DNA from 3 places in the Mesorhizobium sp. M6A.T.Ce.TU.016.01.1.1 genome. Region 1 is predicted to be linked to each of the others. Evidence: predicted binding sites of a transcription regulator. Region 1 holds the regulator's gene; each other region holds the start of a gene.
The links. The regulator LexA, encoded in region 1, represses DNA repair genes until DNA is damaged. The targets are predictions, from matches to a motif close to TGTTCNNNNTGTGTTCNG.
Positions count from the first base shown of each region.

Region 1 (10,385 bases):
CGATCGAGAATATCGATCGGCTTCTCGCCGTAACGGGCGATGATCGACAGCGTCAGCGAGGTGGCGAAGAAAGCCGCGGCCAGGATCGCCGTCGCCCGCGTCAGCGCGTTGGCGGCGCCGCGCGCGGTCATGAAGCCCGATCCGCCGCCGATGCCGAGGCCGCCGCCTTCGGAGCGCTGCAGCAGCACCACACCGACAAGAGCGAGCACGACCATGAGGTGGACGACGATTAGTACGGTTTCCATAGTTTATCCTGGCAAAGCCTTGCGCGGCCGTGGATACGACCGGTGATTTGGAGGCGGCTCAATACAATGCTTTGACGGCATTTCCAAGCCCGTGGCCGGAATATGGGAAGCAATGCGCCCTTTGCAACGATTTCCGCTGCGGCATGGCCTATCCGAGGTGCCCGACAGGATCTGGCTGCTACGAGATATTTCGATAGGCTTCGGCGATGCCGAGAAAGTCCGCCGCCTTCAGAAACGATTTCCGCTGCGGCATGGCCTATCCGAGGTGCCCGACAGGATCTGGCTGCTACGAGATATTTCGATAGGCTTCGGCGATGCCGAGAAAGTCCGCCGCCTTCAGACTGGCGCCGCCGACCAGCGCGCCGTCGACATTTTTCACGCCAAGCAGTTCGACGGCGTTCGACGGCTTGACCGAGCCGCCATAGAGGATACGCATCTTCGCCGCTGCACTGCCAAGCTTTTCCGACAGTTTTTCGCGAATATGCGCATGCGCCTCCGTAACGTCGGCGGCGGTCGGCGTCAGCCCCGTGCCGATCGCCCATACCGGCTCGTAGGCGATGACGGTATTCGACGCCGTGGCGTTGGGCGGCACCGAGCCGGCGATCTGGCGCGACAGCACGTCGAGTGTAGCGCCAGCTTCGCGTTCGGCTCTCGTCTCGCCGATGCAGATGATGGCCACCAGCCCGGCCCGCCACGCAGCGGACGCCTTGGCCTGAACGATCGCGTCGTCCTCGTTGTTATCGGCGCGGCGTTCGGAATGACCGACGATGACGTGGCTGGCGCCCGCATCTTTCAGCATCTCGGCCGAAATGCAGCCGGTATGGGCGCCGCTCTCCTTGGTGTGGCAATCCTCGCCGCCGGCCCGGACCGGCGTGCGCGACAAAATCTCTGCGGCGTGCGCAAGCAGCGTCGCCGGAACGCAGACCAGCGCTTCGGTCTCCGCATCGAGCCCACTCATGAAGCCGTTGCCGATCATCCTGAGTTCGTTGAGCGAGGCGCTGGTGCCGTTCATTTTCCAGTTGCCTGCGACCAGCGGGCGGATTCCTGGCGTCATGGGATTTGTTTCTCCGGGCAACATTCGGCTGCGTCCTCACTACCAAACTCAGCCCACAAAGCAATCGACAGTGGGCCGGAAGGACGCTATTGCGCTTGTTTCAGACTCGGCGCATGCGAAAATGCGCAAAAAATCGGAAGTGACATGCTTGGTATCTTGAGAAGCGCGGCGGGGACCTGGGTGGCGAAGGCGCTGCTGATATTGTTGGTGTTGAGCTTCGCCGTCTGGGGCATTTCGGGACAGCTTCTGGGTGGTTTTGCAGGCCACGACGCGGTTATCACGGCCGGAGGCACCAAAGTATCGATCAACGAGTATCGTCTCGCCTATGATCGCCAGATCAGCGTGATGTCGCAGCAATTCGGCCAGCGCATCAGCCGCGAGCAGGCGACGGCGCTCGGCCTGGACAACCAGGTGCTGGCGCAACTCGTGTCGGGTGCAGTGCTCGATGAGCAGGCCCGCAAGCTCGGGCTTGGGCTGTCCAAGGACCGCCTGGCCCAACTCACGCATGAGGACCCGGCCTTCAAGGGCCCCGGCGGCACCTTCGACAGAAGGACTTTCGAATACATACTGCAACAGGTCGGCATGCGGCCTGAAGACTATCTCAGGAATCGCGCCCAGGTGGCTGTGCGCCAGCAGATCGTCGAGGCGGTTTCGGACGGTCTCAAGACCCCGGATACCTTCTTGAAGGCGGTCGCGCTCTATCGTGGCGAAGACCGCACCATCGACTACCTGACTTTACCGAAATCGCTGGTCGAGCCGATTGAAGCGCCGTCCGACAGCGTGCTTTCGACCTATTTCGAGGAAAACAAGAAGACCTATGCGGCGCCTGAATACCGCAAATTCTCCTATGTCAGGCTCGAGCCGCAAGACATTATGGATCTGAGTGCCGTGACCGACCAACAGGTCAGCGACGACTACAACAAGAACAAGGGGCGCTACACCACGCCGGAAACGCGCACCATCGAACAGCTCGTGTTCAAGACACCTGATGCCGCCAAGGCCGCGCTCGATTCACTCAAGACCGGCGCGACCTTCGACAAGATCGTTGCCGCCGAAGGCAAGACGCAAGCCGACACGCTGCTTGGCACGCTGCCCAAGGACAAGATTGCCGACAAGGCGGCGGCCGACGCCGCCTTCGCGCTCAACGCCAACGAGATCAGCCCGGTCGTTCAGGGCGCCTTTGGTGCGGTGCTGCTGCGCGTCACCGACATCAAGCCCGAAGTGGTGAAGCCGCTGGCCGAAGTGTCCGCCGAGATCCGCAAGGATCTGGCGTTGAGCGAGGCAAGCCGCATTCTGCTGGACGTGCATGACAACTACGAAGACATGCGCGCTTCGGGCAGCACGCTTACGCAAGCTGCCGAAAAACTGAAGCTGAAGGTCGTCACTATCGATGCGATCGATCGCACCGGCCAGAGGCCGGACGGCACCATCGTCAACGACCTGCCGGAATCGCCGGATCTCATCAAGGCGGTGTTCGACGCCGAACCCGGCACCGAGAATCCCGACCTCACCACCGCCGGCAACGGCTTCGTGTTCTACGAGGTGGATTCGATCACGCCGGCCCGCGACCGCACGCTGGATGAAGTCCACCAGAAGGTAGTGGCCGACTGGACGGCGGCGGAAACGACCAAGCGGCTCACCGCAAAAGCGGTCGAACTCGAAAAGCGTCTCAAGGCCGGCACCACGCTCGATGTAATCGCAAGCGAGCTCAAGCTCGAGAAGCAGACCAAGCGCGGCGTCAAGCGCGAGGCGGACGACGTCGATTTCGGCAAGGAAGGGGCGGCAGCGATGTTCGGCGAAGGCGAAGGCGGGACCGGGTTGATCCCCTCGCCCACCGGCGACGGACAGATCCTGTTCAAGATTGCCGAAGTCTTCGAGCCTGCCGGAGCCGACGCCAGCTCGGTGCCGGACGACGCGCAGAAATCCTTCACATCCGGCATGTCCGACGACCTGCTCGACCAGTTGGTGGCGCAGTTGCAGACGCAATACGACGTTCGTATCGATCAGACAGCCGTTGCCCAAGCCCTGACCAGATGAGCGCGCTCAAGACCCATATCGCAAAGGTCGCCGCAGGCACCGCCCTTTCCTTCGAGGAGGCGCGCGAGGCCTTCGACATCATCATGTCGGGCGACGCTACGCCCGGCCAGATCGGCGGCTTCCTGATGGCGCTGCGGGTGCGCGGCGAGACGGTGAGCGAGATTTCCGGCGCCGTCGCCACGATGCGCGCCAAGATGCTGCGTGTCGATGCGCCCGCTGACGCCATCGACATCGTCGGCACCGGCGGCGACAATTCGCACAGCGTCAACATCTCGACCGCTTCCGCCTTCGTCGTCGCCGCTTGTGGCGTGCCGGTGGCTAAGCACGGCAATCGCGGACTGTCCTCGCAGACCGGCGCCGCCGACGTGCTGACCGCGCTCGGCGTCAAGATCGATATCCCGCCGGAAACGATCAGCCGCTGCATCCACGATGCAGGCGTCGGCTTCATGTTCGCGCCGGCGCATCATCCGGCGATGAAGCATGTCGGCCCGACCCGCGTCGAGCTCGGCACCCGCACCATCTTCAACCTGCTTGGCCCGCTCTCCAATCCGGCTGGTGTCAGCAGGCAGATGGTTGGCGTCTTCTTGCCGGAATGGATCATGCCGGTGGCCGAGACGCTGAAGGCATTGGGCGCCGAACACGCCTGGGTCGCCCATGGCGACGGCTATGACGAAATCACCACCACTGGCGAAACCCAAGTGGCCGAGCTGGTCGGCGGTGAGATCCGCAGCTTTACGCTAACCCCGGAAGCAGTCGGGCTGAAGCGGCACACCAAGGACGAGTTGCGCGGCGGCGACGCCGCCTATAACGCCCAGGCGCTGCGCGACATGCTGGGCGGCGCCGCCGGCGCCTTTCGTGATACGGTGCTGATGAACGCCGGCGCCGGACTGGTGGTGGCTGGCAAGGCGACGATGCTTGCCGACGGCATGGCGACGGCGGCGCACGCCATCGACAGCGGCCGGGCGCTGCAAGTGCTCGACCGGCTGGTCGAGATTTCGAACGGATAGAGCCGTGTCTGATATCCTGCGCAAGATCGAAGCCTACAAGCGCGACGAGATCGCGGCGGCGAAGGCGCGCGTGCCGCTCGCCGAGATCAAGGCGCGGGCGAAAGACACCGATGCGCCGCGCGGCTTTCTCTCGGCCCTTGAAGCCAAGCGCAAATCCGGCAGCTTCGCGCTGATCGCCGAGATCAAGAAGGCGAGCCCTTCCAAGGGGCTGATCCGAGCCGATTTCGATCCGCCGGCACTGGCCAGGGCCTATGCGAAAGGTGGCGCCGCCTGCCTCTCGGTGCTGACCGACGCGCCGTCCTTCCAGGGCGCGCCTGAATTCCTCACCGATGCGCGCAGCGCCGTGACATTGCCCGCCTTGCGCAAGGATTTTCTGTTCGAGCCTTATCAGGTGTTCGAAGCCCGTGCGTGGGGCGCTGACGCCATTCTGATCATCATGGCGAGCGTCGATGACGCCGTGGCCAGGGAGCTCGAAATGACGGCTTTCGAGCTCGGCATGGACGCGCTGGTCGAGGTGCATGACGAAGCCGAGACGGAACGCGCGCTGAAACTGTCGTCACGGCTGATCGGCATCAACAACCGCAACCTCCGGACGTTCGAAACCAGTCTCGATACTTCGGAGCGGCTCGCGACGATGGTGCCGGCGGACCGCCTGCTGGTCAGCGAGAGCGGTATTTTCTCGCACGAAGATTGCCGCAGGCTTGATAAAAGCGACATCGGCACCTTCCTCGTCGGCGAGAGTCTGATGCGGCAACAGGACGTGGCCGCCGCAACGCACCTGCTTTTGACCGGCAAGGCGCCGGCCCATGCATCGGCCCGAAAATCGGAATCGGTTTTCGGAGAGCACGATGCATAGATTCAAAGTGTTAGAGCGTACTATGTGCGTCCAAACGGACGCACGTCGCTCTAAGGCCGTCTGACGATGACGGCTGCCCTCACCCATCTTGGCGCGAAAGGCGAAGCCAATATGGTCGATGTCGGCGACAAGGCGGAAACGACCCGCACGGCGATCGCCGAAGGTCTTGTCTCGATGCGGCCAGAAACGCTGAAGATGATCCTCGACGGCGATGCCAAGAAAGGCGACGTGCTGGGCACGGCGCGCATCGCCGGCATCATGGCGGCCAAGAGGACGCATGAGCTGATCCCGCTCTGTCACCCGCTGCTGTTGACCAAGATATCCGTCGACATCGAACCGGACGCGACGCTGCCCGGCCTGAAGGTCACGGCGCTGGCCCGCGTCACCGGCAAGACCGGCGTCGAGATGGAGGCGCTGACCGCCGTCTCGGTCGCTTGCCTGACCATCTACGATATGGCTAAGGCGGTCGACCGCGCCATGGTGATCTCCGGCATCAGGCTGGTGGAAAAGACCGGCGGCAAATCCGGCGACTACAAAGTAGACGCCCAAGAGGCAGGCCAATAATGGCGCTGCTTCCGGTTGCCGACGCGCTCGAGCGCCTGCTTGAAGATGCTGCGCCCTTGCAAGCTGAAAGCGTCACCCTGATGGACGCCGCCGACCGGATACTGGCGGAGCCGCTCGCGGCGCTCCGCACCCAGCCGCCCTTCAACGCGTCCGCCATGGACGGCTATGCAGTGCGGGCCGAGGATGTCGCCTCCGTGCCGGCAACACTTGCGGTGATCGGCATGGCGCCGGCCGGACGCGGCTTTGCCGGAACAGTCGGCCCGGCGCAGGCCGTGCGCATCTTCACCGGCGCGCCGCTTCCCGCAGGCGCTGACACCATCGTCATCCAGGAGAATGTCCGCGACCTCGGCGGCGGCAGCATCGAAGTGACCGCGTCGACAGTTGAAGGCCGCAACATCCGCCGCCTCGGGCTCGATTTCTCGAAGGGCGACGTTCTGCTGGAGAAAGGCCGCCTGCTTGATCCGGCGGCGTTGTCGCTGGCGGCGTCGGCCAACCATCCGCAGGTCAGCGTGGTGAAACGGCCGCTGGTCGCCATCATCGCCACCGGCGACGAATTGCTGCCGCCAGGCAGCGACCTTGGCCCGGACCAGATCATCTCGTCCAACGCCTATGGCGTCGCTGCCGCGGCCCGCTCGGCCGGCGCCAGCGCGCTCGACCTCGGCATCGCCCCCGACCGCAAAGAGGCGATTGCCGCGCTGGTGAAAAAGGCGGTTAACGCAGGGGCTGACGTCATCGTCACGCTGGGCGGCGCCTCGGTCGGCGACCACGACCTCGTCCACGACGTGTTGACCGGCGAAGGCATGACGCTCGATTTCTGGAAGATCGCCATGCGGCCCGGCAAGCCGCTGATGTTCGGCCGGCTGGGCGACATCCGCTGCATCGGCCTGCCCGGCAATCCGGTGGCGAGCCTGGTCTGCACGCAGCTCTTCCTGAAGCCGCTGCTTGCGCGGCTTGGCGGACGCGCCTACCGGCAGGACATGCGTCAGGCGCGGCTCGGTGCCGCCATGGCGGCCAACGATATCAGGCAGGACTATGTACGCGCCGTGGTGAAGGAAGACGCGGGCACGCTCAAGGCGACGCCGTTCGGCATCCAGGATTCCTCGATGCTCAGAATGCTGGCCGACGCCAACGGGCTGATCGTGCGCGAGCCATTCGCTCCCCCCGCCGCGACAGGTGCCGCCTGCAGCGTGCTGATGCTACGCTGAACAAAACGTCAACGCATTCATTAAACTTTAAACAGTTGCGGAACACAACTGGAACAGATAGTGTTTGTTCTGGGTTTGTTTTTCTGATTCTGTCGGGGGTCGCGATGCTGACACGCAAACAACATGAGCTGCTGATGTTCATCCACGAGCGGCTGAAGGAAAGCGGCATTCCGCCCTCGTTTGACGAGATGAAGGAAGCGCTCGATCTCGCGTCCAAATCGGGAATCCATCGGTTGATCACGGCGCTGGAGGAACGCGGCTTCATTCGCCGGCTGCCCAACCGCGCCCGCGCGCTGGAAGTGCTGCGCCTGCCCGATTCGATCGCGCCCGGCCTCAATGCGGCGCGCAAATTTTCGCCGAGCGTCATTCAGGGCAGCCTTGGGCAGGGCAGCCTCGGCCGACAGATCAAGCCGGCGCCGTCTCGCATGCCTGCGGCCGGCAATGACGACGACGTCATTGCCACTGTCTCCATCCCGGTGATGGGCCGCATCGCTGCCGGTGTGCCGATCGATGCCATCCAGCACCAGACGCATTCGATCTCGGTGCCACCGGACATGATCACAGGCGGCGCGCACTACGCGCTGGAGGTCAAGGGTGATTCGATGATCGAGGCCGGCATCTTCGACGGCGACACGGTCATCATTCGCAACGCCGACACCGCCCAGCCTGGCGAGATCATTGTCGCCCTGGTCGACGAGGAGGAAGCGACGCTGAAGCGGTTCCGCCGCAAGGGCGCCTCGATCGCCCTGGAAGCCGCCAACCCGGCCTATGAGACGCGCATCTTCGGGCCGGACCGGGTCAAGGTGCAAGGCAAGCTCGTCGGATTGATCCGACGTTACTGAACGGCAGCTTTCTTGGGTTTCTCAGGCTTACGGTATGGCGGCAGGCCCCTCGCCTCGCGCGAAAATCTCCGCTGCTCATGCCAAGGCCTATATGGCTGTTTGACGGCAAAACGGATTTCTGCGCGCGTCGTCGCCGATAGCGGATCGAAAAAGACGGCGGCACTGCCCATGCGAGCGAGCTGCCGTTTGGTCACGACGAGGACCAGCGGGTTGCGGCAGGGATTATAATAGGCCGTGGCATCGTCGATGACGATCAAGTCCGCAAAGGCACAGGCTGGCCGCGCGATTTTGCGGTCGTCGGCGAGCGCGATGATCGCGCCGGACGGATGCCGGGCGAGGCACAGGCCGGCAGTGCAATAGAAAGGCGCTCCCGGCGGCAGGTCGGCCGGGTCGGCGATGTCGAACCGCACGTCTCCTTTTTCGAACGTCTCCGGCTCGACAATGGTCGCTGAAGTCAGCGCATGTTTCCAGTTGTCGGTGGTGAATTCGTTCGAGCGCACCCGGTTGACGGCAAGTTCGCCGCCGCCGATCGGCAGCGCCACCAGATGCGCATCCTCCGAGATCAGCACGTCGGGGGTTCGCGTCTCGGAAATCGTCAGCAGGCCGGCAAGCGCAAAGGGAAGTGCCGCAAGCCGCAACCATGTCGTCGCCATCGTGGCGATGACCAGGGCGACCGTCACCAGCAGAACCGACTGCAACGAAATCAGCCCGACTGCATCGACCGGCGAACGTTCGGAGATCCATCCCGATATTGCAATCATGGCCGTCAGCCCCTTGCCCATCATGTCGAGGAAAGGTCCGTCGAAGCCGAAAGGCATTGCCAAGGCGCTGACGACCGCCAGGAACATGACGACCGTGACGATCGGCATGACGGCCAGATTGGCAAACAGACTGAGCGGCGAGACGCGCTGGAAGTGCCAGATGGCGAAGAGCGCGGTGGCGCTCCCGGCAATGATGGAGGTCATGGCGATGGTGCCTGTTCCAGCGACGAGCTTCCGCGTGACGAAAGCGGCCGGTGACCGTCGTTGTGGCGGCGCCGTGGCCTTGTCGGCACGATAGTCGGACCAGCCGGCATAGGCGCCCACGAGAGCCGCGGTCGCGGCGAAGGACATCTGGAAGCTTGGGCCGACCACCTCGTGCGGCGACACGACGATGACGGCGATGGCTGAAATCGTAAGATTGCGCATGGTGAGCGCAGCCCGGTCGAACAGCACGGCGACAAGCATTACCGCCAGCATGATGAAGCTGCGCTCAGCCGCGACCACGATGCCGGAAAAAATGAGATAGGCAGCGATGGAAAGGAGTGCGGCTGCAGCCGCATATTTTTTGACCGGCCGGCGCGACGAAAAATCGGGAAACAGCGCAAAGGCGCCGCGCAGCAATCCCATGATGGTGCCGGCGACAAGCGCCATGTGCAGGCCGGAAATGGAGATGATGTGGTAGATGCCGGTGCGCCGCATCGATTCGTTGATCTCTTCGGGGATGCCGGTACGCACGCCGACGATCAGCGCAGCGGCAATCTCCCCCTCGGCGCCACCGATGCTGTCCCTGATATGGTCGGCGATGGTTTCACGCGCCTTTTCGATCGACGAAGAAAGGCGCGCTGCTAACGGTGCATCTTCGGAAGCGACGATCTTCGGATTGCCGAGGAAAAAGCCACTGGCGCCGATACCGGCGAAATAGCTGTCAAAGGAGAAGTCATAGCTGTCGGGCCGAACCGGGCCAGTCGGAGGCAAAAGCCTTGCATAGCCGGTTGCCACCGAGCCTGCGGTCATCTCAGCGGGAATTTTGCGTGCCGAAACCCTGACACGTTCCGGTGCATAACGCAGTGTCGGCCGGGCGGTCGATATCACGTCGAGGGTCAGCCTGATCCGGCCGTTCGCCATCTGGTCGAGCCTGACGACGCGGCCGGTGAGTTGGGTCTGGATTACCGAACCGAGCATCTGCGTTCCCGCGCGCCAGGTTTCAACCTTGGCGGCGAGCACACCGAGCGCGCACAGCAACGCTGCCATGAAACACAAATGTGTTTTGCGCCATGACCGCGTGACCGCTGCGCACAATGCCGTGAGGACCACCACGGCAATGGGCTGCGGAAAGTCCGGTTCCACGGCAAGCGAGAAATAGACGATCACTCCGGATGCCAGGAAAACCGGCACCAGCAGGAAGGCGACGCCGCGGTCGAGCTCCATGCCCGCCGCCGAAACCACGCTGTTGCGGATAGCGGATAGTGAAAGACAGCGGAAATGAACGACAGGCCCGGGTATTGGAGCCGGTATTGGCGCGGAGCGGTCCGGCGAGAGAGGCTGGATGCCGGGGTGCGACGCAGGCAGCGAAACGGGTAGCGGCTCGACGGGAGAAACGTCGGCAAACAGCGATCGTTCGCTGACGCTCGCGATCGCGCCCTCGCTCTCGTCCACGCCGCGGCCTGGTCCAGCCATCGGGTCTGCCCCTTGCGCCCTTGACCTCCTATGCTACATGAACGCGCGACGCGCGAAAGTCCGCGCAACCACATCGGTTTCCTGCACTTACCCGAGAGTTCCATGTCCGACAAGGTCGTCACCCGTTTTGCCCCGTC
Region 1 covers NZ_RZTJ01000007.1:173,213-183,597, reverse strand. The annotation lists gene secG (preprotein translocase subunit SecG) at 1-245, opposite strand, end outside; gene tpiA (triose-phosphate isomerase) at 532-1,299, opposite strand; gene EOC94_RS16080 (SurA N-terminal domain-containing protein) at 1,444-3,336, shown strand; gene trpD (anthranilate phosphoribosyltransferase) at 3,333-4,343, shown strand; gene trpC (indole-3-glycerol phosphate synthase TrpC) at 4,348-5,199, shown strand; gene moaC (cyclic pyranopterin monophosphate synthase MoaC) at 5,266-5,763, shown strand; gene glp (gephyrin-like molybdotransferase Glp) at 5,763-6,968, shown strand; gene lexA (transcriptional repressor LexA) at 7,073-7,810, shown strand; gene EOC94_RS16050 (ComEC/Rec2 family competence protein) at 7,804-10,248, opposite strand; gene gltX (glutamate--tRNA ligase) at 10,351-10,385, shown strand, end outside.

Region 2 (10,021 bases), on a different contig from region 1:
GCGCGGCTGACACACTGCGTTTGGCCGAAGGATCTGCGCTAGCGCATGGCCCGAAAATCGGAATCGATTTTTGCTGCGCTGACTTTCAGTTCGGAAAGGATCATGCGCAAAAATCAAAGCGTCATTTGTGCGTCCCAAAAAGGGCGGCGCTGCTGACGGTGACTCGATATGCAAAAGCAAGAGCGGCGGGCCAAACCCGCCGCTCTTTGAGTTCCGGAGCTTGAGGACTTAGCGGCGGCCCCAGTTGCCCCGGCCAGATTGAGGCGCGACGGACTGATCCGAGCCGGACTGGCGCGTCGTATCGGTGTTGACGGCATTATGCTCGGTCGGGAGCAGCTTGCGGATCGAACCCGTGAGCGTGTTGTCGACATTTCCAACAGGCGCATTGCCAACCGGCGCAGCCGGCTGGTTGACGCCGTCCGAACCATAGTGGTCGCTGCCGGCAAAGGCGCTGCCTGTAGCAATGAGGACGGCAGCGGCGGTAAGAGCAATCTTGGTCATTTTTCAGGTACTCCAGTATTTCCATGTTTTCAGTGTTGTTGTCCGTCTAGTGGCGTGCCTTGGGAGGATCTCGCGTCGTTCGGACTAGTGTGAGGTGGGTTGGCAGTGCCGCGATTTCCAATCACGAAGATGTTCCGGCTAAGCCCGGAATCGGGTGCTTGAAATCCGCCAAAAGGCTTCCTTCGCCACAATCTTTTGCATTCTTTTCAATTTGTTATGCGAATTTGCCTGCCGCGAGGCGCAGGCATTTGCTGAGCCGGCGTTCACCCGGTCCTGCACGATGCGTCAACAGAAACGAACCGATCGGTTCGATTCCTCCACTGATGCGCAAACGAAATTTCGCAGAGCTACCGGCTTTGCGTTGCCGCCTTAGACGTGCACGTCACCAAAGGAGAGTTCGCCATCGTCGCCAGCAGCCAGGAAGGCAGTGACCAGCAGGCCGGCATAGAGGGCGGCGACCAGCACGACGATGACCACGCCGGGAATGGGCCCCAGGGCAGCGCCGGTGACGGCCTCGCGCACCGAACCGACGAAGCCGATGCGGACACCCTCCGTTAGAAGACTGGGTGTCGACAGTTTGAGGATCCAGGCCATCAGCAGGATCAGCAGCATGTGGATGTAGTTTCGACGCAGACGACGCGCCAACGCCGCTCGTTGCGAAATGAGGAATTTTGGAGCGCGCAGGCTTTCGCCGACGATCAATAGCCAATCGGACGCAAAGTCCGGCTGCGGCGAGAATATCTGCGCGAAATAGTGCCGTTCGAACTGGCGCACGCGGGCCCGGTAAACGTCGAAGAAGCGATATCGCCGCGCTTCTATCCACAGCAGCAACAGGACAAGCAGCATGGCAAAAAGCAGCACGCCGTGATGCGCGCTAGCCGTCGAAAGCGAGACGGACAGCATCGCCGCGACGACCGTTATCGCCCAATTGCTCGTCCGGTCCAGGCGGTCGCGCCACCCCGTCATGCGTAGAATTTCGGCGCGATGAAAGTGTGACATCGTGGTTACGAGTTCGCCGGGCGAAAGCGTTCTTCCAATGGGGTCCGGCGCTGCCGACACATCTGCCATCTCCATGCCTCCGACCGCCACGCAAAAACGGCTGGAGGGATATATCGTTCCGACGCTTCAATTGGCCGAGCGCAGCCAGACCTTGTTGTCGTGAAAAGCCGCACCGCCATAGGGCGCTGGCGCGTCGGCGCCGGTTAGCACGTTGATGCCCTCGCCCCGCTCATGGGCGCTGTTCGGCCATATGCCCTCGGCCACTACGACGCCGCGCTTGAGGCCATCGAACAATCTTGCGTGCAGCACGACTTCGCCGCGCGCATTGCCGATCTCGACGCGATCGCCGTTGGCCAGCCCATAAGCTGCCGCATCGTCCGGATGCAAAAGCAGTTCCGGCCGGCCCTCCTTGGCCTTCGACACCGGCGTCTCCGAAAACGTCGAGTTGAGGAAATTGCGCGCCGGCGAGGTGGTCAGCCGGAACGGATGCGCCGCATCCGCCACCTCGATCAGGTCGATATGGTCGGGAAATTCCGGCAGGCTTGCCACCGGCCCGAACAGGCCCATGCTTTTCGGCGGCCGGTTGGGCGCCGCCTGACCGGTCCAGTCGGCGCGGAAGCGGAATTTTCCGTCCGCGTGGCCGAAGCCGTTGATGAAATGCGCCGCCTCGAAATCCGGCTGCAAATCGACCCATTTTTCGTCCCTGAGGCTCGAAAAACTGCCCAGGCCCCGCTTGCCCAGGATGATGTCGATATGCTGTTGCTCGGTCATGCCGAAGCCAGGCTTTTCGCCAACGCCCAGCCTTTTACCGAGCTCCTCGATGACGAAATGGTTGGTGCGCGGCCCTTCCGGCGGGTCGATCAGCTTCGGACCGAGCGTGATATGCTGGTTACCGCCGCCCTTGTAGACGTCATCATGCTCGAGGAACATCGTCGCCGGCAGCACGACATCGGCAAGTTTTGCGGTGTCAGTCATGAATTGCTCGTGCACGCAGGAAAATAGGTCGTCGCGCAGAAAACCCTGCTTCACCAGCCGCTGCTCCGGCGCGACATTGACCGGATTGGTGTTCTGGATCAGCAGCGCCGTCACCGGCGGGCCGCCATAGAGCGCATCCTCAGCGCCGGTCAGCACGGGGCCGATGCGCGAATGGTCGAGATGGCGGATCGCGGGATCGCGCATCCGCGTGCCTTCCAGCAGTTCCTGGTTCAGCTTGAAGATGCCCGAATTGGAATGGAACGCGCCGCCGCCCTCATACTGCCAGCAGCCGGTGACCGCGGCGATCGAGGCCGCGGCATGCATGTTGACCGAGCCGTTGCGCTGGCGCGAGAAGCCGTAGCCGAGGCGGAAATAGGTTTTCTTCGTCGTGCCGACGAGATGGGCGAATGCCTCGATCTCGTCGACGGAAAGCCCGGTGATACCAGCCGCCCATTGCGGCGTCCTCGTCTGAAGATGCGCTTCCAGACCGTGCGGGTCGTCGGTGTATTTTTCCAAATAGGCGCGGTCGGCCATGCCGTCACGAAACAGCACATGCATCACTGCGCAGGCCAGTGCGCCGTCGGTGCCGGGCTTCAGCACCAGGCCGAGATCGGCCTGTTTCATCGTCGCGTTCTCGTAGACGTCGATGACGACGATTTTCGCGCCGCGTTCCTTGCGCGCCTTGATCGCGTGGGTCATGACGTTGACCTGGGTGACCACTGCATTGGTGCCCCAGATCACCACGCAGTCGGACTTGGCCATCTCGCGCGGGTCGGGACCGCGCAACGCGCCGGCGCCCATCATCCAGCCGGTCCAGGCCAGGTTGGTGCAGATCGAACCGAAGAAGCCGGAATATTTCTTGGCGTGCCTGAGCCGCTCGATGCCGTCGCGCTGCACCAACCCCATCGTGCCGGCATAGTAATAGGGCCAGACCGTCTCCGAGCCGTATTTTGCCTCGGCCGCGATGAACTTTTCGGCGACGAGGTCGAGTGCCGCCTCCCAGCTCGCTTCCTTCCAAAGGCCCTCACCCTTGGCGCCGGCGCGGATCAGCGGCTTCAGCAGGCGGTCGGGGTGATGGACGCGGTCGGCATAGCGGGCGACCTTGGCGCAGATGACGCCTGATGTGTAGCTGTTGGCCTTGGCGCCATGGACGCGACCAATGCGCCTGCTGTCGAGCAGCTCGACCTCGAGCGCGCAGGTCGACGGGCAATCATGCGGACAGGCCGAATGGCCGATTCTGAGCTTGGCGTGTTGATTCATAGGGCCAAACTAGCCGTATATGGCAGCGGCGTGTAGGGCCAGATGGCGCTACTCCGCCGTGCCTTCCTCGTATTCCGCCGACATCGACAGCCATTTTTCTTCGTGGGCGGCCAACGTCTGGGCAAGCTGCGAGCGCTCCTTGGCCAGCTGTGTCGCCGTCGACGGGTCTTTTTCATAGACCGCCGGATTGGCGAGCTCGTCCTCGATCAAGTCGATGCGCTTGCGGATGCGGTCCATCAGCGCTTCTGTGGCGCGGATCTCCTTGGCCAGCGGCTCGAAGGCCGCGCGGCGTGCCGCCGCGTCGCGGCGACGGTCGGCCTTCGAGGCTTTTTCGGCCTCGCGCTTGCCGCGGCGGTCGCCGGACACGCCGGTGACCAGCGTCTTGTAGTCCTCGAGATCGCCGTCATAGGGATTGACCGCGCCGTCCTTGACCAGCCACAGCCGGTCGGCCGTCGCCTCGAGCAGATGGCGGTCGTGCGAAATCAGGATGACGGCGCCGGGAAATTCGTTCAGCGCATGGATCAGCGATTCACGGCTGTCGATATCAAGATGGTTGGTCGGTTCGTCGAGGATGAACAGGTTTGGTCCTTCGAAGGCCGACAAGCCCATCAAGAGCCGCGCCTTCTCGCCGCCGGACAGGTCCTTGGCGGCGGTGTTCATCTTCTCGGTGGTCAGGCCGAACTGGGCGACACGGCCGCGCACCTTCGATTCCGGTGCTTCCGGCATCAGCCGGCGGACATGCTCATAGGCGTTTTCGTTCGGTCGGAGGTCGTCGAGCTGATGCTGGGCAAAGATCGCCACTTTCAGGCCGGGCGCCACCGTCATGGTGCCGCTCTCCTGCTTCAGCCGGCCCGACAGCAATTTGGCAAAGGTCGACTTGCCGTTGCCGTTGGCGCCGAGCAGCGCGATGCGGTCGTCGGCATCGATGCGCAGCGTCATCTTCTTCAGGATCGGCTCACCCTCGACATAGCCGACATTCACATTGTTCAGCGCAATGATCGGCGAGGCCACGGTCTTCACCGGCTCGGGGAAGGAGAACGGCCGCACGTTGTCGTTCACAATCGCGGCGATCGGCTTCATCTTCTCCAGCGCCTTGATACGCGACTGCGCTTGTCTCGCCTTAGAGGCCTTGGCCCGGAAGCGCTCGACGAAGGACTCCATGTGCTTGCGCGCGGCTTCCTGCTTGACCCTGCCCTTCTCCTGGAGCTCGCGCTGCTCGGTGTATTGGCGCTCGAACTGGTCGTAACCGCCGCGCCAGAAGGTCAGCTTCTTCTGGTCGAGATGGACGATCGAGTTGACGGCGCGGTTAAGCAGGTCGCGGTCGTGCGAGATCAGAAGCACGGTGTGCGGATATTTCGACACGTAGTTTTCCAGCCACAGCGTGCCTTCGAGGTCGAGATAGTTGGTCGGCTCGTCGAGCAGCAGCAGATCGGGCTCGGCAAACAGCACTGCCGCCAGCGCCACCCGCATGCGCCAGCCGCCGGAGAAGGACGAGGCCGGCCGCCGCTGGGCGTCGTCATCAAAGCCGAGGCCGGCGAGGATGGTGGCGGCGCGCGACTCGGCCGAATGCGCGTCGATGTCGGCCAGCCGCATGTGGATGTCGGCGATGCGGTGCGGATCGGTCGCCGTCTTTTCTTCTTCGAGCAATGCGGAGCGTTCAAGGTCGGCCTTGAGCACGATCTCGATCAGCGGCTCCTCGGTGCCGGGCGCTTCCTGCGCCACCTGGCCGATGCGCGTGTTCTTCGGCAGGCTGATCGAGCCGGTCTCGGAGGCGAGATCGCCGGTGATCGCCTTGAACAAGGTGGTCTTGCCGGTGCCGTTACGGCCGACAAGCCCTGCCTTGCTGCCGGCCGGCAAGGTCAGCGAGGCATGGTCGAGAAGCAGGCGTCCGGCCATACGGAGCGAAAGGTCGTTAATGATCAGCATGGCCGCGCTTTTGCACGGGACGTCGGCGCTTCGCAAGACCTTGAGCGCCGGTTGGTTGCATAAGGCATGAAAATGGCCGGCGGCGGCAGGTTGCCTGATGCCGCGGGAGGGGAAGACGATCGATCCAATCGCCGGCCTCGCCGGATCAGAGGGCCGACTCTGAATTGGGCCGGGAACCTGCAGCGACGGCGCGTCGCCTGGCGAGCATCGACTACTCGCATCCGAAAATTGCGCATTTGTCAGTTAATTGCCCGTGCAACGCGGTCGTCTTCAGCGATCGCACCATGACGCAAGGGCAAGACTCAGCTATGTCTAGGTGTGCGGCGGACCTGATACCCGCCTGGCCGGCGCCATCTCCTCCCAAGCGGCGCCGGCCATTTTTTCCCACAGCGTTCACTGTGCCGGCGGTGTGCCGGGTTGATCACCGCCTGACATCGATTTGGGTGCAGGGTCGACCTGCGGGTTTTGATCGACGGTGCCGGGGGCCTTCGTCGGCGGGATATTGTTGTCGCAAGCCGCCACAGCCAGGGCTGCGGCTAAAGCCAGCAAGATTGAGAGCTTATTCATCGCAACCTCCTGTCACCGGGCAAACGAGACGGTGCCGATTTGGTTGCACGCTCAGGCAGAGCTCGGGGCGTTTGGAGAACGGGGGAACAAAAAGCCGCCTCTTCGGTTGGTCCACACCAATGGAGAAAATCATGATCCGTCTGCTCATAGCAGGGGCCGCCGTCTACGTGGCCTACCGCATAGTCAGGGAAATCATCGACGAAGTGCCCGACGACTTCGATCCGCTGTTGCTGCCACCTCCCGAAGACGACAAGTCGCTGCGGCGGCAGTCGGCGGCGATGGGCGTAGAGCCAGAGCGCTAGATCGAATTCATCGGCTGGTGCGTCAATAGGGTCGGCGCGTCGATCGCAACTCTCACGTCGAAACCGTTGCGAACAAAGCAGAAACGATGCTTGATGGGCAATGAACCTCGCTGCCCGTGATTCGACCTTCCGGCCTGCCTATCTCGCGAAGCTGAATGCCGAGCAGTGCCTTGCCGTCGAGCATGGCGACGGCAAGGTCGCTGGCCCGTTGCTGGTAATCGCCGGCGCCGGCTCCGGCAAGACCAGCACGCTGGCGCATCGCGTTGCGCATCTGATCGTCAGAGGCGCCGATCCCAGGCGCATCCTTTTGATGACGTTTTCGCGTCGCGCCGCATCGGAACTCGCCAAGCGGGTCGAGCGCATCGCCGGCGAGGTGCTCGGCCGGGACGCTTCAGTTATCACCGATGCTCTCACCTGGGCCGGCACGTTTCACGGCATCGGCGCCAGGCTGCTGCGCGACCACGCGCTGGAGATCGGCCTCGATCCGGCCTTCACCATCCACGACCGCGAGGATTCGGCCGACCTGATGAACCTCGCCCGGCACGAACTCGGCTTCTCGAAGACGGAAGGCCGTTTCCCGACCAAGGGCACGTGCCTGGCGATCTATTCGCGCGCCGTCAACGCGCAGGCGCCGCTTGGCGAGGTTCTGGGTTCGGTGTTTCCCTGGTGCGCGGGGTGGGCAGAACAGCTTAAGGCGCTGTTCGCCCGATATGTCGAGGCCAAGCAGGCGCAGAACGTGCTCGATTACGACGACCTGCTGCTCTACTGGGCGCAGATGGGGGGCGAGCCGGAGATATCGGCGCATCTGGGTGGGCGCTTCGACCATGTTCTGGTCGACGAATACCAGGACACCAACCGGCTGCAGGCCTCGATCCTCACGGCACTCAAGCCGGACGGATCCGGGCTGACGGTGGTCGGCGACGATGCGCAGTCGATCTACTCGTTTCGCGCGGCGGAAGTGCGCAACATCCTCGACTTCCCAAAACAGTTCGCGCGGCCGGCCGAGATCGTCATGCTTGAGCGCAACTACCGCTCGACCGAGACCGTCCTGGCCGCCGCCAATGCGGTGATCGGCGAGGCCTCGGAGCGCTTTACCAAGAACCTATGGACGGAGCGTAAATCGGCCGAAAAGCCGAAGCTGGTCAGCGTTCGCGACGAGGCCGAGCAGGCGAGTTACGTCTGCCAGGCGATCCTGACCGAGCGCGAGGCCGGCACGGCGCTGAAGGCGCAGGCCGTGCTGTTTCGCGCCTCGCACCACAGCGGGCCGCTGGAGATCGAGTTGACGCGCCGCAACATCCCGTTCGTCAAATTCGGCGGGCTGAAATTCCTCGACGCCGCCCATGTCAAGGACGTGCTGGCGGTGCTGCGCTTCGCCGAAAACCCGCGCGACCGCGTCGCCGGTTTTCGCGTGCTGCAGCTCTTGCCCGGCATCGGCCCTTCGGCAGCTTCGCAGATCGTCGACACCATGGCCACGTCGCTCGACGAAGCGATGGGTCTGGCGCGCTACCGGCCGCCGCAACGCGCCGCCGACGACTGGCAGGGTTTCGTCACGCTGTTCTCGCAGCTTCGCACCGGGTCGGGAAAATGGCCTGTTGATCTCGAACAGGTCAGGCTCTGGTATGAGCCGCATCTCGACCGCATCCACGAGGACGCAACGACGCGCCGGGCCGATATTCTGCAGCTCGAGCAGATCGCCTCGGGCTATGCCTCGCGCGAGCGTTTCCTCACCGAGCTGACGCTCGATCCGCCGGATGCAACCAGCGACGAGGCCGGACCGCCGCATCGCGACGAGGACTATTTGATCCTGTCGACCATCCATTCGGCCAAGGGCCAGGAATGGAAGAACGTCTTCGTGCTCAACACCGTAGACGGCTGCATCCCGATCGACCTCGCCGTCGGCTCGAAGGAGGATATCGACGAGGAGCGCCGCCTGCTCTACGTGGCGATGACGCGGGCCAAGGACGGCCTGCATCTGGTCATGCCGCAGCGCTTCTTCGTCCACGGCCAGGCGGCGCGTGGCGATCGCCACGTTTACGCCTCGCGCACCCGCTTCATCCCAGCCTCGATCCTCGGTGCCTTCGAACAGACATCATGGGCGAGCGTCCAGGCCAAGGACGATCCGCGTCGCCAGCCGCAAGTGCGCGTCGACCTCGGCGCCCGCATGCGTGACATGTGGAAGTAGGCCGCCTCTTCGGCACGGCGCTCATGCCACTGAGCTTGGTGGCGAAAATCAAATCTCGGCAACATGGAACCTGATGCCGCAATCCGCGTTTCTGGGCGTCCGACCCAGATCGGAGAGCGGCGTCCGCCGTCACCTCCGCCCAATACGAGAGGCCAGAATGCACGACACGATGCCCTTCACCCCGGTCGCCGTTACCGTCGGCGCCGGCCATAAGCGCATGATCGCTTCGCTCTTCGACATGCATGAGTTCCTGACCGAGTTCCCGCCATCGCGACGACGCCTGAGCTATGGCGCGGCGGTGAAGGCCTGCGAGGCAGCACGCGCCGGCGAGATCTCGCCGGAAGCGGCACGCGATGCCTTGATCACCCTCGCGGTGACGGCAGGCATTCTCTGGCCTTCGGCGCAGCCGGCGGTCTCAGTCAAGCCGGTCGCCCGAGGCCAGGGCGGATACGCCGCCTGACGCCTGGCTAGGCCTCTTGCGAGCGTGACCCGTCGAGATGCTGCACATCTTCGACGGGTTTTACTTTCAATCGATCATGATCGATCCGGATGATCCCAAATCAGGCGTAGGCGCGCCCCTCGTCGCTACGCTGGAACAGCGTCAGGTCGAGTGACACCGAAGGCCGGCCCAGAACGGTTAGGATCGTGTGCGCCTGGCCGCGGTGATGGGTCTGGTGGTTGAAGAAATGATCGAGCGCCGGCGCCAATCTCTGCGACACGGTGCGCATGTCAGAGACGGTCATGTAGGAGAAGCGGCCGGACAAAGCCTTGTCGCTCAACGCCCCGACCCAGTCGATGATCCTCTTGTCTTCGGCCTCGCGCGCCAGCCGCAAGCCCGGCAAGGCGCGGTGCAGGATCGTGTCGAGCCTGGCCGGCGCGTCGCCCTCGCCGGTAAACCGCCTCATCCAGATGCGGTCGGCGGTCAGAACATGGTTGAGCGTGCCCATTATCGAGCCGAAGAAAGCACCGACATTGCGGTGGAATTCTTCGTCGTCGAGATCGGCCGCGGCATCGTAGATGCGGCTATTGGCCCACTGATTGTAGGCCGCAAACATCATGAAGTGCTGTCTCATCTTTTTCTCCCGACCCGCAAGACCCCGTTCCGGGTGCCTACCGCATCGGCCCAAAAATCGGTACCGTTTTTCGGAAAAAACACGATGCGTAGATTCAAAAACGCTAGAGCATACTTTGTGCATCCAAGTGGACGCACCTCGTTCTAGTAGACCGCAAGGAAGCCGCCGCCAATGACCATTCTGCTCTATGACCTCGTCGGACGCGATGCTGCCCGTCCGTTCAGCCCGCATTGCTG
Region 2 covers NZ_RZTJ01000037.1:14,737-24,757, forward strand. The annotation lists gene EOC94_RS31740 (histidine phosphatase family protein) at 1-42, shown strand, start outside; gene EOC94_RS31745 (DUF680 domain-containing protein) at 229-501, opposite strand; gene EOC94_RS31750 (DUF2270 domain-containing protein) at 871-1,569, opposite strand; gene EOC94_RS31755 (molybdopterin oxidoreductase family protein) at 1,627-3,735, opposite strand; gene EOC94_RS31760 (ABC-F family ATP-binding cassette domain-containing protein) at 3,784-5,661, opposite strand; gene EOC94_RS34255 (hypothetical protein) at 6,055-6,228, opposite strand; gene EOC94_RS34260 (hypothetical protein) at 6,360-6,530, shown strand; gene EOC94_RS31765 (ATP-dependent helicase) at 6,631-8,712, shown strand; gene EOC94_RS31770 (DUF982 domain-containing protein) at 8,870-9,172, shown strand; gene EOC94_RS31775 (DinB family protein) at 9,273-9,785, opposite strand; gene EOC94_RS31780 (glutathione S-transferase family protein) at 9,957-10,021, shown strand, end outside.
Region 2: the regulator LexA is predicted to act here: its motif matches at 6,599-6,616, upstream of EOC94_RS31765 (ATP-dependent helicase).

Region 3 (10,385 bases), on a different contig from region 1:
GGCGGTCCCAAAGGCGTTGGCGCCGTCGTCGCCGCCTCGGACCTGATGATGCCGAGGCCCTTGGTTACCGGCGGCGGCCAGGAAAAGGGTCATCGCGGCGGCACCGAAAACCCGGCCGCGATCGCTGGTTTTGGCGCGGCGGCGCGGGAAGCCATGATCGGATTGAAGAGCATCGACGCCGTCGCTCGCCATCGTGACAAGATCGAGGCCATCGTAAAAACGCTGGTGCCAGATGCGGAAATCTTCGGAACCGGCGCGCCGAGGCTTGCCAATACGACATTCTTCGCTATTGCGGGCATCAAGGCTGAGACGGCGCAGATCGCCTTCGACCTGGCCGGCGTGGCGCTGTCGGCCGGGTCGGCCTGTTCGTCGGGCAAAGTCGGCCCGAGCCATGTTCTGAAGGCCATGGGGCACAGTGACAGCCTTGGCGCTTTGCGCGTGTCCATCGGCCACGCAACGAGCGCCGAGGACATCGAACTGTTCCGTGCCGCGCTGGCAGATATTGCCTCGCGCCGCGTGGGCAGGGAAAAAGCCGCCTGAGTGCGGCAGAATGATGCAGGCCTTCCGGCCTGGTAGAGCCGTGCGTTTCATGGTGGCCGGGTGAATTTCCGGCAGGGACGCACTATATGGAACTTACGCTGCTTAGGGGTTGCCCTCGGGGTACTCGTTTCGCGGTGCCATAGTTTGAAAACTGCCGGGCCTTGACCCCGGCGTGGATGGAGAACGCATATGCCTGCTGTGCAGGACACGATCGATCGGGTCCGAAAGATCGACGTCGACCAGTATAAATACGGATTCCAGACCGAAATCGCGATGGACAAGGCCCCAAAGGGCCTGAGCGAAGATATTATCCGCTTCATTTCAGCGAAGAAGGACGAGCCGTCCTGGATGCTGGAATGGCGTCTGGAAGCCTATCGGCGCTGGGTGACGCTGGACGAGCCGAAGTGGGCGCGCGTCCATTATCCGAAGATCGATTTCCAGGACCTCTACTACTATGCGGCGCCCAAGAGCACGCCGGGACCGACCTCGCTGAGCGACGTCGATCCCGAACTGTTGAGGGTCTATGAAAAGCTCGGTATCCCGCTGAAGGAACAGGAAATCCTCGCCGGCGTGCAGAAAACCGATGTGTCGGAATTCGAGGAAGCCAGCGACAATGTCTACAAGTCTGGTCGCGTCGCCGTCGATGCCGTGTTCGATTCGGTTTCCGTCGTCACCACCTTCAAGAAGGAGCTGGCACAGGCTGGCGTCATCTTCTGCTCGATCTCGGAAGCGATCCGCGAGCATCCGGAGTTGGTGCAGAAATACCTCGGTTCGGTCGTGCCGACCTCCGACAATTTCTACGCGACGCTGAATTCGGCGGTATTCACCGACGGCTCGTTCGTCTTCGTGCCCAAGGGCGTGCGATGCCCGATGGAACTGTCGACCTATTTCCGCATGAACGAGAAGAACACCGGCCAGTTCGAGCGCACGCTGATCATCGCCGAGGAGGGGGCATACGTCTCCTATCTCGAAGGCTGCACGGCGCCGCAGCGCGACGAGAACCAGCTTCACGCCGCCGTGGTCGAACTGATCGCGCTCGACGATGCCGAGATCAAATACTCGACGGTGCAGAACTGGTACCCCGGCGATGCCGAGGGCAAGGGCGGCATCTACAATTTCGTCACCAAGCGTGGCGACTGCCGTGGCGATCGCTCGAAGATTTCGTGGACCCAGGTCGAGACCGGCTCGGCGATCACCTGGAAATATCCGAGCTGCATCCTGCGCGGCGACGATTCCAGCGGCGAGTTCTATTCAATCGCCGTTTCGAACGGCTACCAGCAGGTCGATAGCGGCACCAAGATGATCCATCTCGGCAAGAATACGTCGAGCCGCATCATCTCCAAGGGCATCGCCGCCGGCTTCTCGCAGAACACCTATCGCGGCCAGGTCTCGGCGCACCGTAAGGCGACCAACGCCCGCAACTTCACCAATTGCGACTCGCTGCTGATCGGCGACCAGTGCGGTGCGCATACCGTGCCCTACATGGAAGCCAAGAACGCGTCGGCGCAGTTCGAGCATGAGGCGACCACCTCGAAAATTTCCGAGGACCAGAAATTCTACGTCATGCAGCGCGGCATTCCGGAAGAAGAGGCGATCGCGCTGATCGTCAACGGCTTCGTCAAGGACGTCATCCAGCAACTGCCGATGGAGTTCGCGGTCGAGGCGCAGAAGCTGATTGGGATTAGCTTAGAGGGCTCGGTCGGCTGACCGGATAAAAATTTTCAGGAAAAGAAAAAATGCTTGAGATCAGAAACCTGCATGCCCGCATCGTCGATGACGGCACCGAGATCATCCGCGGCTTGAACCTGACGGTGAAAGCCGGTGAGGTCGCCGCCATTATGGGCCCTAACGGCTCAGGAAAATCGACGCTGTCCTACATCCTCGCCGGTCGCGAGGATTATGAAGTGACCGAAGGCGAAATCCTCTACAACGGCCAGTCGATCCTCGAAATGGACCCGGCCGAGCGTGCCACCGCAGGCATCTTCCTCGCCTTTCAGTATCCGATGGAGATACCGGGCGTGGCGACGATGGAATTCCTGAAAGTGGCGATGAACGAGCAGCGCAAGGCGCGCGGCGAGGAGCCGCTGAAGATCCCCGAATTCCTGAAGCGCGTGAAGGACGCGGCCGCCTTGCTCGACATGGACATGGCAATGCTGAAACGGCCGCTCAATGTCGGCTTTTCCGGCGGCGAGAAGAAGCGCGCCGAGATCCTGCAGATGAAGCTTCTGGAGCCAAAACTGTGCGTGCTCGACGAGACTGATTCCGGCCTCGACATCGATGCGCTGAAGATCGTCTCGGAAGGCGTCAATGCGTTGCGCGCGCCAGACCGCGCCATCGTCATCATCACCCACTACCAGCGCCTGCTTCAGTACATCGTGCCGGATAGTGTGCACGTGCTCTACAGAGGCCAGGTGGTCAAGTCCGGCGACAAGTCGCTGGCGCTCGACCTCGAAGCCAATGGCTATGCCGGCGTGATCGGCCAAGCCGCGTGAGATGCCAGAAGGCCCAGAAGGCAAGCCAAACAAGGCGAAACTGATGAATATACACACGACACCCCAGCGAACGCCGGCCGAAACAGCGCTGATCGACGCCTTCAGCGACCGGCTGTCGCTGCTGCCCGGCGACGGCACGGTGATGCTGAAGCGCGACGACGCCATCGAGGCGATCAAGAGCGGACTGCCGACGCGGCGCATCGAATCCTGGCATTACACCGACCTGCGCCGTCTGCTGAATGCAGTGCCGGACTTCGATCCGGCAGCCGCCGCGAAAGCCATTGCGCCGATCGTTGAGGGCTCCGTCATTTTGCCGGTGCTGAACGGCGTGTCGAGCGCGAAAGTGCCTGTCATCGACGGCGTTATCGTCCAGCGCCTGTCGGAGAAATTAACCGACGGCAGCATCGCACCTGGGCTCGATCCCTACGGCACCGACGATGCCATCGGCTCACTGAACACAGCCTTTGTCGCCGACGGCTATTTTGTCGACATCGCCGATGGCGCCGAACTGGACAAGCCAGTCGAGTTGCAGAACCTGCAGGCCGGCGGCCAAACGCATGTGCGCCTGGCCGTCCGCGTCGGTGCCGGCGCCAAGGCTGTCATCGTCGAGCGCCAGACGGGCGAGGGCGCCGCACTGGTCAGTTCGGTCAGCCAGCTTCTGCTTGACGAGGGCGCCGACGTGACGTGGCTGATCGTGCAGGAGCAGCCGGATACGGCCACGCATCTTGCCCAGTTCAAGGCGCATCTTGGCAAGAATTCCAAACTGACGCTGTTCGTGATGAATGCCGGCGGCAAGCTGGTGCGTCAGGAGATCGTGGTCAAGACGACAGGCGAAGGCGCCGATTTCACGCTGCGCGGCATCAACCTGCTTGCCGGCGACACCCATACGGACGTGACCATGGTGCTCGACCATGCCGTGCCGCACACGGCTTCCACGGAAGTGATCCGCAACGTGGTGACGGGAAGAGCGCGCGGCGTCTTCCAGGGGCGCATCAACGTCCACCAATATGCGCAGAAGACCAACGCCAAGATGGCCTGCAACACGCTGCTTCTGTCGGACGACGGCGAGTTCTCGACCAAGCCGGAGCTCGAGATCTTCGCCGACGACGTCGTCTGCGGCCATGGCGCGACCGTCACCGAGATCGACCACAGCCATCTGTTCTACCTGATGGCGCGCGGTATCGACGAGAAGTCGGCCCGTGGCCTGTTGGTGAAGGCGTTCGTCGCCGAGGTGATCGAGGAACTGGACGACGAGGCGATTGTCGAGGCGCTGGAAACGAGGCTCGACGGCTGGTTCGCGACGCACGGGTGAAGTGGGTGAGGGGTGCTGGACGGAATGAGGCGATGCCTCGAGAGAGCTTGTGATGGACCAGAAAGTCGAAAACATCCCCTACGACGTCGAGGCGATCCGCCGCGACTTCCCGATCCTGTCGCGGGAAGTCTACGGCAAACCGCTGGTCTATCTCGACAATGGCGCTTCGGCACAGAAGCCGCAGATCGTGCTCGACACCATCCAGCACGCTTATTCCCAGGAATACGCCAACGTCCATCGCGGGCTGCATTTCCTGTCGAATGCCGCGACCGATGCCTATGAGAAAGCGCGCGAGACGGTTCGCCGTTTCCTCAACGCGCCAAGTACCGACAACATCGTCTTCACTTCCAACACGACCGCGGCGATCAACACTGTCGCCTACGGCTATGGCATGCCCAATATCGGCGAGGGCGACGAAATAGTCCTTTCGATCATGGAGCACCATTCCAACATCGTGCCGTGGCATTTCATCCGCGAGCGGCAGGGTGCCAAGCTTGTCTGGGTGCCGGTCGACGATCTCGGCGTCTTCCATATCGAAGAGTTCGAGAAGCGGCTGACCGATCGCACCAAGCTCGTCGCCATCACGCACATGTCGAATGCGTTGGGCACGGTGACGCCGATCAAGGAGATCGTCCGTATCGCGCACGCGCGCGGCATTCCGGTGCTGGTCGACGGCAGCCAGAGCGCCGTCCATATGCCGATCGACGTCCAGGATCTCGACTGCGATTTCTTCGTCTTCACCGGCCACAAAGTCTACGGGCCCTCGGGCATCGGCGTGCTCTATGGCAAGAAGGACATGCTGGAACGCATGCGCCCATTCATGGGCGGCGGCGAGATGATCGAGGAGGTGACGCAAGACATCGTCACCTACAACGATCCGCCGCACCGCTTCGAGGCCGGCACGCCGCCGATCGTGCAGGCGATCGGGCTGGGCGCTGCGCTGGAATACATGGAAAAGATCGGCCGCGAGCGCATCGCCGCGCACGAGGCCGATTTGAAGGATTATGCGCATCAGCGGCTGCGGGCCATCAATTCGCTGCGCATCTTCGGCGACGCGCCCGATAAGGGCGCCATCATCTCCTTCGAGCTTCAGGGCATTCATGCCCACGACGTGTCGATGGTGATCGATAGGCAAGGCGTTGCTGTCCGCGCAGGCACGCATTGCGCCCAGCCGCTGTTGAAACGCTTCGGCGTAACCTCCACATGCAGGGCGTCGTTCGGCATGTATAATACCAGGGCCGAAGTCGACGCTTTGGCAGATGCGCTCGAAAAAGCGCGAAAGTTCTTCGGGTGACGATCATGGATGATGCAGGCCGCACCGCTGAGACCACTTCGGAAACGGCAATCAATGAGGTGGTTTCCGCCTCGGCAATTCCCGCCGACGAACTGGCGCGGCTGACCGACGACATCGTCTCGGCGCTCAAGACGGTTTATGATCCGGAGATCCCGGCCGACATCTACGAGCTTGGCCTCGTCTACAAGATCGACATCGAGGACGACCGCTCGGTCAAGATCGACATGACGCTGACCGCGCCCGGCTGCCCGGTGGCCGGCGAAATGCCCGGCTGGGTGGAGAATGCCGTCGGCGCCGTCGAAGGCGTGTCCGGCGTCGAGGTCAACATGACCTTCGATCCGCCCTGGTCGCCCGACCGCATGTCGGAAGAGGCGCAGGTCGCGGTGGGCTGGTATTAATGGGCATACTTGCGCCGGGCAGAAAATTTCACCATTTTAGGTGAGGAATCATTCGGCAGGCCTTGAACCTGCACGCAATGGAGAAAGAAGAAGATGGGACGCTTCGCCGTCATCACGATGACCGAAAAGGCTGCTGACCGGGTGCGCGAGATCGTCGCAACCCGTGAGAATGCGCATGGCATTCGTCTCGGCATCAAGAAGGGCGGCTGCGCCGGCATGGAGTATACGGTCGACCTGGTGACCGAGCCGAACACCAAGGACGATCATATCGAGCGCGACGGCGCCCATGTCTATGTCGCGCCTGAGGCGGCGCTTTTCCTGTTCGGTACCGAGATGGATTTCGAGCAGACGACGCTGCGCACCGGCTTCACCTTCCGCAACCCGAACCAGAGCTCGGCCTGCGGTTGCGGCGAATCGGTTGAGCTCAAGCCGGCCGATCTGAAGGCACTGGCCGAGGCACGCGCTTCGGCCTGATCGGGCTTCTCACTCCACCCACATTTTTGTTCGTTTGTGCCAGTCGGCGATCGACTCTTCCGGGTAGACGTCGAACACCTTGTCGCCCTTGCCGACGTCAGGTTCGACCCAGTTCGCTTTGTATTTCAGCATGAGATGCACCTTTTCAGGTGGTTTCGGCAGGTCTGTGTCGATCGCCGAGGCGACGGGATGGACCAGTTCCGGCCAGGTCGGATCGTAGAGCCACAGTGCCGATCCGCATTTCCGGCAGAAATTCCGCTCGCCTGACGAGATCTCGCATTGCGGATGCTCGTCGTCCTCGATCTCGGCTTGATAGACGCCGAGATTGCGCTTGCCCTTGATTTTCAGCGTATCGAAATCGGCACCGAGATTGATGGCAAAGCCACCGCCGCCTTGCTGCTTGCGACAGATCGAGCAGTAGCAAAGCATGAACGGCACCGGCGTGTGACTTTCCACCTCGAAACGGACAGCGTTGCACCGGCAGGACCCTTTGAGCAGAAGCGGCATGAAAAAACTCCGACGAAATTGGTCTCAACTTGTCAGGATGGTGCTGGTTGCGGCGATGACAAGGAGAAATCCGGGTGACATGATCGACGCATGGACAATGAACGCATTGCCGAACTTTTCGAAGGCCTCGGCCCGGTCAGCATCCGCAAGCTGTTCGGCGGCAAGGGCATCTACTTCGACCGGGTCATCGTCGCGATCGTCCTTCGCGGTGAACTTTTGCTGAAGGCCGACGCGGAAAGCGCGCCGGAATTCGAAGCGGCCGGCTGTCGGCAATGGACCTATACCGGCTCGAGGCATGGCAAACTCGTGTCTATGCCATACTGGAGCATCCCTGACAGTGCCTTCGATGATCCGGATGAGATGGCGGTCTGGGCACGCCGGGCCTATGAGGCGGGGCTGCGGGCCGGCAAGTAGGCTTGCCTCCCCGCTGGTCATCACCTCATGCCAAGTCCTGCGCCTCGGGCACAAGGGTCAGCGCCTCAGCAAAACTCGCCGCCGTAAAAGCCGGCGCACGCCCCATACCCTCGCTGGCAAGCATCGCCACGGCAACGCCTTCGCATAGCGCCGCACGTAGTGTCAGGCCGTTGAGCAGGGCAGCCACCGTTGCACCCGCCAGCGCATCGCCGGCGCTGTCCGACACCTTTCCTGGGGCTGGCGGCAGGATCGAGAAGGCGCCGACCTCGTCGAAGCCCAGCACCGGACCGTCATCCGCCGTCACGACGCCGCCTTTGAGGTCCGCGCGCCTCAGGCCGTCGATGATATCTTGCTCCGCAGCACCGATACCCACATCGGCGAGTGCGATGGCCTCGCGCCGGTTCATGAAGACCAGCGCCAGACTGCCGAGCATTGGCGCGAGTCGCGCCGCCTTGGCCGGTGAGACGGCAAGGGCGAAAACCGGCTTGCCGGCGGCAAGCGCCACCAGCCGCTCAAGTGCTGCCGATGGCAGGTTTGCGTCGCACAGGATCGCATCGGCAGTGCTGATCGCCTCGCGCACCTTGGCGCGGCGGATCTGCTTGGCAAGCGCCAGATCGTAGAGCGCCATGTCGGCAAGGCCGACGATCAGCGCACCGTCGCCGTCGACCAGCATCGTGTTGCTCGGCGTCGCGCGATCGAGGAACACCGCGGACAGATCGGCAATGCCGGCAGCATGGATGGCGCGCGAGACCGTATCGGCCAGAACATCACCGCCGCGCACCGAAAGCAGCGAGCCGGAAACGCCGCGGCGCACGGCGCTGCGCAGCGCATTGAAGACGGCGCCGCCGACAGCCTCGCGCATCGTGCCGGGATTCGACGCTGCCGGCACAAAGGCGCCCGAAACCTGGCCGCGCCGATCTATATAGGCGCCGCCTACGGCCAGGATTGTCGGCGACTTCATCATGCCGGCGAGAAGACCATTGCTGTTGCCAGGTGAAGACTAGGTTGTCCGGCGGAACCCGGCAACCGGAGGCGCGATTCGGAAGATGCCGGCACGATCCTGCGGGAGACGCGGGATACATCTTGGCGTGAAAGCGCGAAACAAAAAAAGAACAAATGCGGATACTTTTTGTTTTTCAATGGGTTGCATCCCCTTGCCAAATGAGAACAAAAAAGGTACAAATTAATAAGGATTACGGATTGTCCGGCCTTCATTGACGACCAAGGGGTGATGTATCATGGCTCAGAATTCTTTGCGGCTTGTAGAGGACAAAGCAGTGGATAAATCAAAGGCTCTGGATGCGGCGCTGTCGCAAATCGAGCGTGCCTTCGGCAAGGGCTCGATCATGCGGCTCGGCGCAAACGAGCAGGTCGTCGAGATCGAAACGGTGCCGACCGGCTCGCTTGGCCTCGACATCGCGCTTGGCGTCGGCGGTCTGCCGCGCGGCCGCATCGTCGAGATCTACGGGCCGGAAAGCTCGGGCAAGACGACGCTAGCGCTGCACACGGTGGCCGAGGCCCAGAAGAAGGGCGGCATCTGCGCCTTCGTCGATGCCGAGCACGCGCTTGATCCGGTCTATGCCCGCAAGCTCGGCGTCGATCTCGAGAACCTGCTGATCTCGCAGCCTGATACCGGCGAGCAGGCGCTGGAGATCTGCGACACGCTGGTGCGTTCCGGCGCCATCGACGTGCTGGTGGTCGATTCGGTCGCGGCGCTGACGCCGCGCGCCGAAATTGAGGGCGAGATGGGCGATTCGCTGCCGGGCCTGCAGGCCCGCCTGATGAGCCAGGCGCTGCGCAAGCTGACCGCCTCGATCTCGCGCTCCAACACCATGGTCATCTTCATCAACCAGATCCGCATGAAGATCGGCGTCATGTTCGGTTCGCCCGAGACCACGACCGGCGGCAACGCGCTGAAATTCTATGCTTCGGTCCGCCTCGACATTCGCCGCATCGGCTCGGTCAAAGACCGCGACGAGGTCGTCGGCAACCAGACCCGCGTCAAGGTCGTCAAGAACAAGCTGGCGCCGCCCTTCAAGGTGGTCGAATTCGACATCATGTATGGCGAGGGCGTGTCCAAGACTGGCGAGCTGGTCGACCTTGGCGTCAAAGCCGGCGTGGTCGAGAAGTCGGGCGCCTGGTTCTCCTACAATTCGCAGCGTCTCGGCCAGGGCCGTGAGAACGCCAAATTGTTCCTGCGCGACAATCCCGATACGGCGCGCGAGATCGAATTGGCGCTGCGGCAGAATGCCGGGCTGATCGCGGAGAAATTCCTCGAGAATGGTGGTTCCGAAGGCGGCGACGATGGTTTCGAGGATGAAGCCGGCGCGATGTGAGGCTTCGGTGGTGGCCGGAGTTTGGCCATAATTCCCGCTCATCACCTGCAGCTCATGTAATCGAGTTCTGTATTGTTGCGTTTCGAACCGCCGGCCTAGCGCCGGCGGTTTGCGTTTCAGCGGCGGCGCCGAGATGACCGACAAGCCCTGCAAATTGGCCCAATTCCGTGTTTCTGGACAGGGTGCAACGCGGCGGCTAAAAGGCCATGTCCATTTGCCGTCGGCCGGGCCGACGGCTCTCTCTAAAAGTTAAAAGGCAGTATTATTCATGAGTGGCGTTAACGAGATCCGGTCGACATTCCTCGACTATTTCCGCAAGGAGGGTCACGAGGTCGTCGCGTCGAGCCCGCTGGTGCCGCGCAACGATCCGACGCTGATGTTCACCAATGCCGGCATGGTGCAGTTCAAGAACGTCTTCACAGGCCTGGAAAAGCGACCTTATTCGCGTGCCACGACGGCTCAGAAGAGTGTGCGCGCCGGCGGCAAGCACAATGACCTCGACAATGTCGGCTACACCGCCCGCCACCTGACCTTCTTCGAGATGCTCGGCAATTTCTCGTTCGGCGACTATTTCAAGGAACGCGCTATCGAGCTTGCCTGGAACCTGATCACCAAGGA
Region 3 covers NZ_RZTJ01000005.1:356,357-366,741, forward strand. The annotation lists gene EOC94_RS13160 (cysteine desulfurase family protein) at 1-540, shown strand, start outside; gene sufB (Fe-S cluster assembly protein SufB) at 730-2,247, shown strand; gene sufC (Fe-S cluster assembly ATPase SufC) at 2,277-3,032, shown strand; gene sufD (Fe-S cluster assembly protein SufD) at 3,076-4,344, shown strand; gene EOC94_RS13180 (cysteine desulfurase) at 4,397-5,638, shown strand; gene EOC94_RS13185 (SUF system Fe-S cluster assembly protein) at 5,644-6,036, shown strand; gene sufA (Fe-S cluster assembly scaffold SufA) at 6,130-6,510, shown strand; gene EOC94_RS13195 (GFA family protein) at 6,520-7,017, opposite strand; gene EOC94_RS13200 (TfoX/Sxy family protein) at 7,108-7,431, shown strand; gene EOC94_RS13205 (carbohydrate kinase family protein) at 7,457-8,395, opposite strand; gene recA (recombinase RecA) at 8,670-9,767, shown strand; gene alaS (alanine--tRNA ligase) at 10,036-10,385, shown strand, end outside.
Region 3: the regulator LexA is predicted to act here: its motif matches at 8,529-8,546, upstream of recA (recombinase RecA).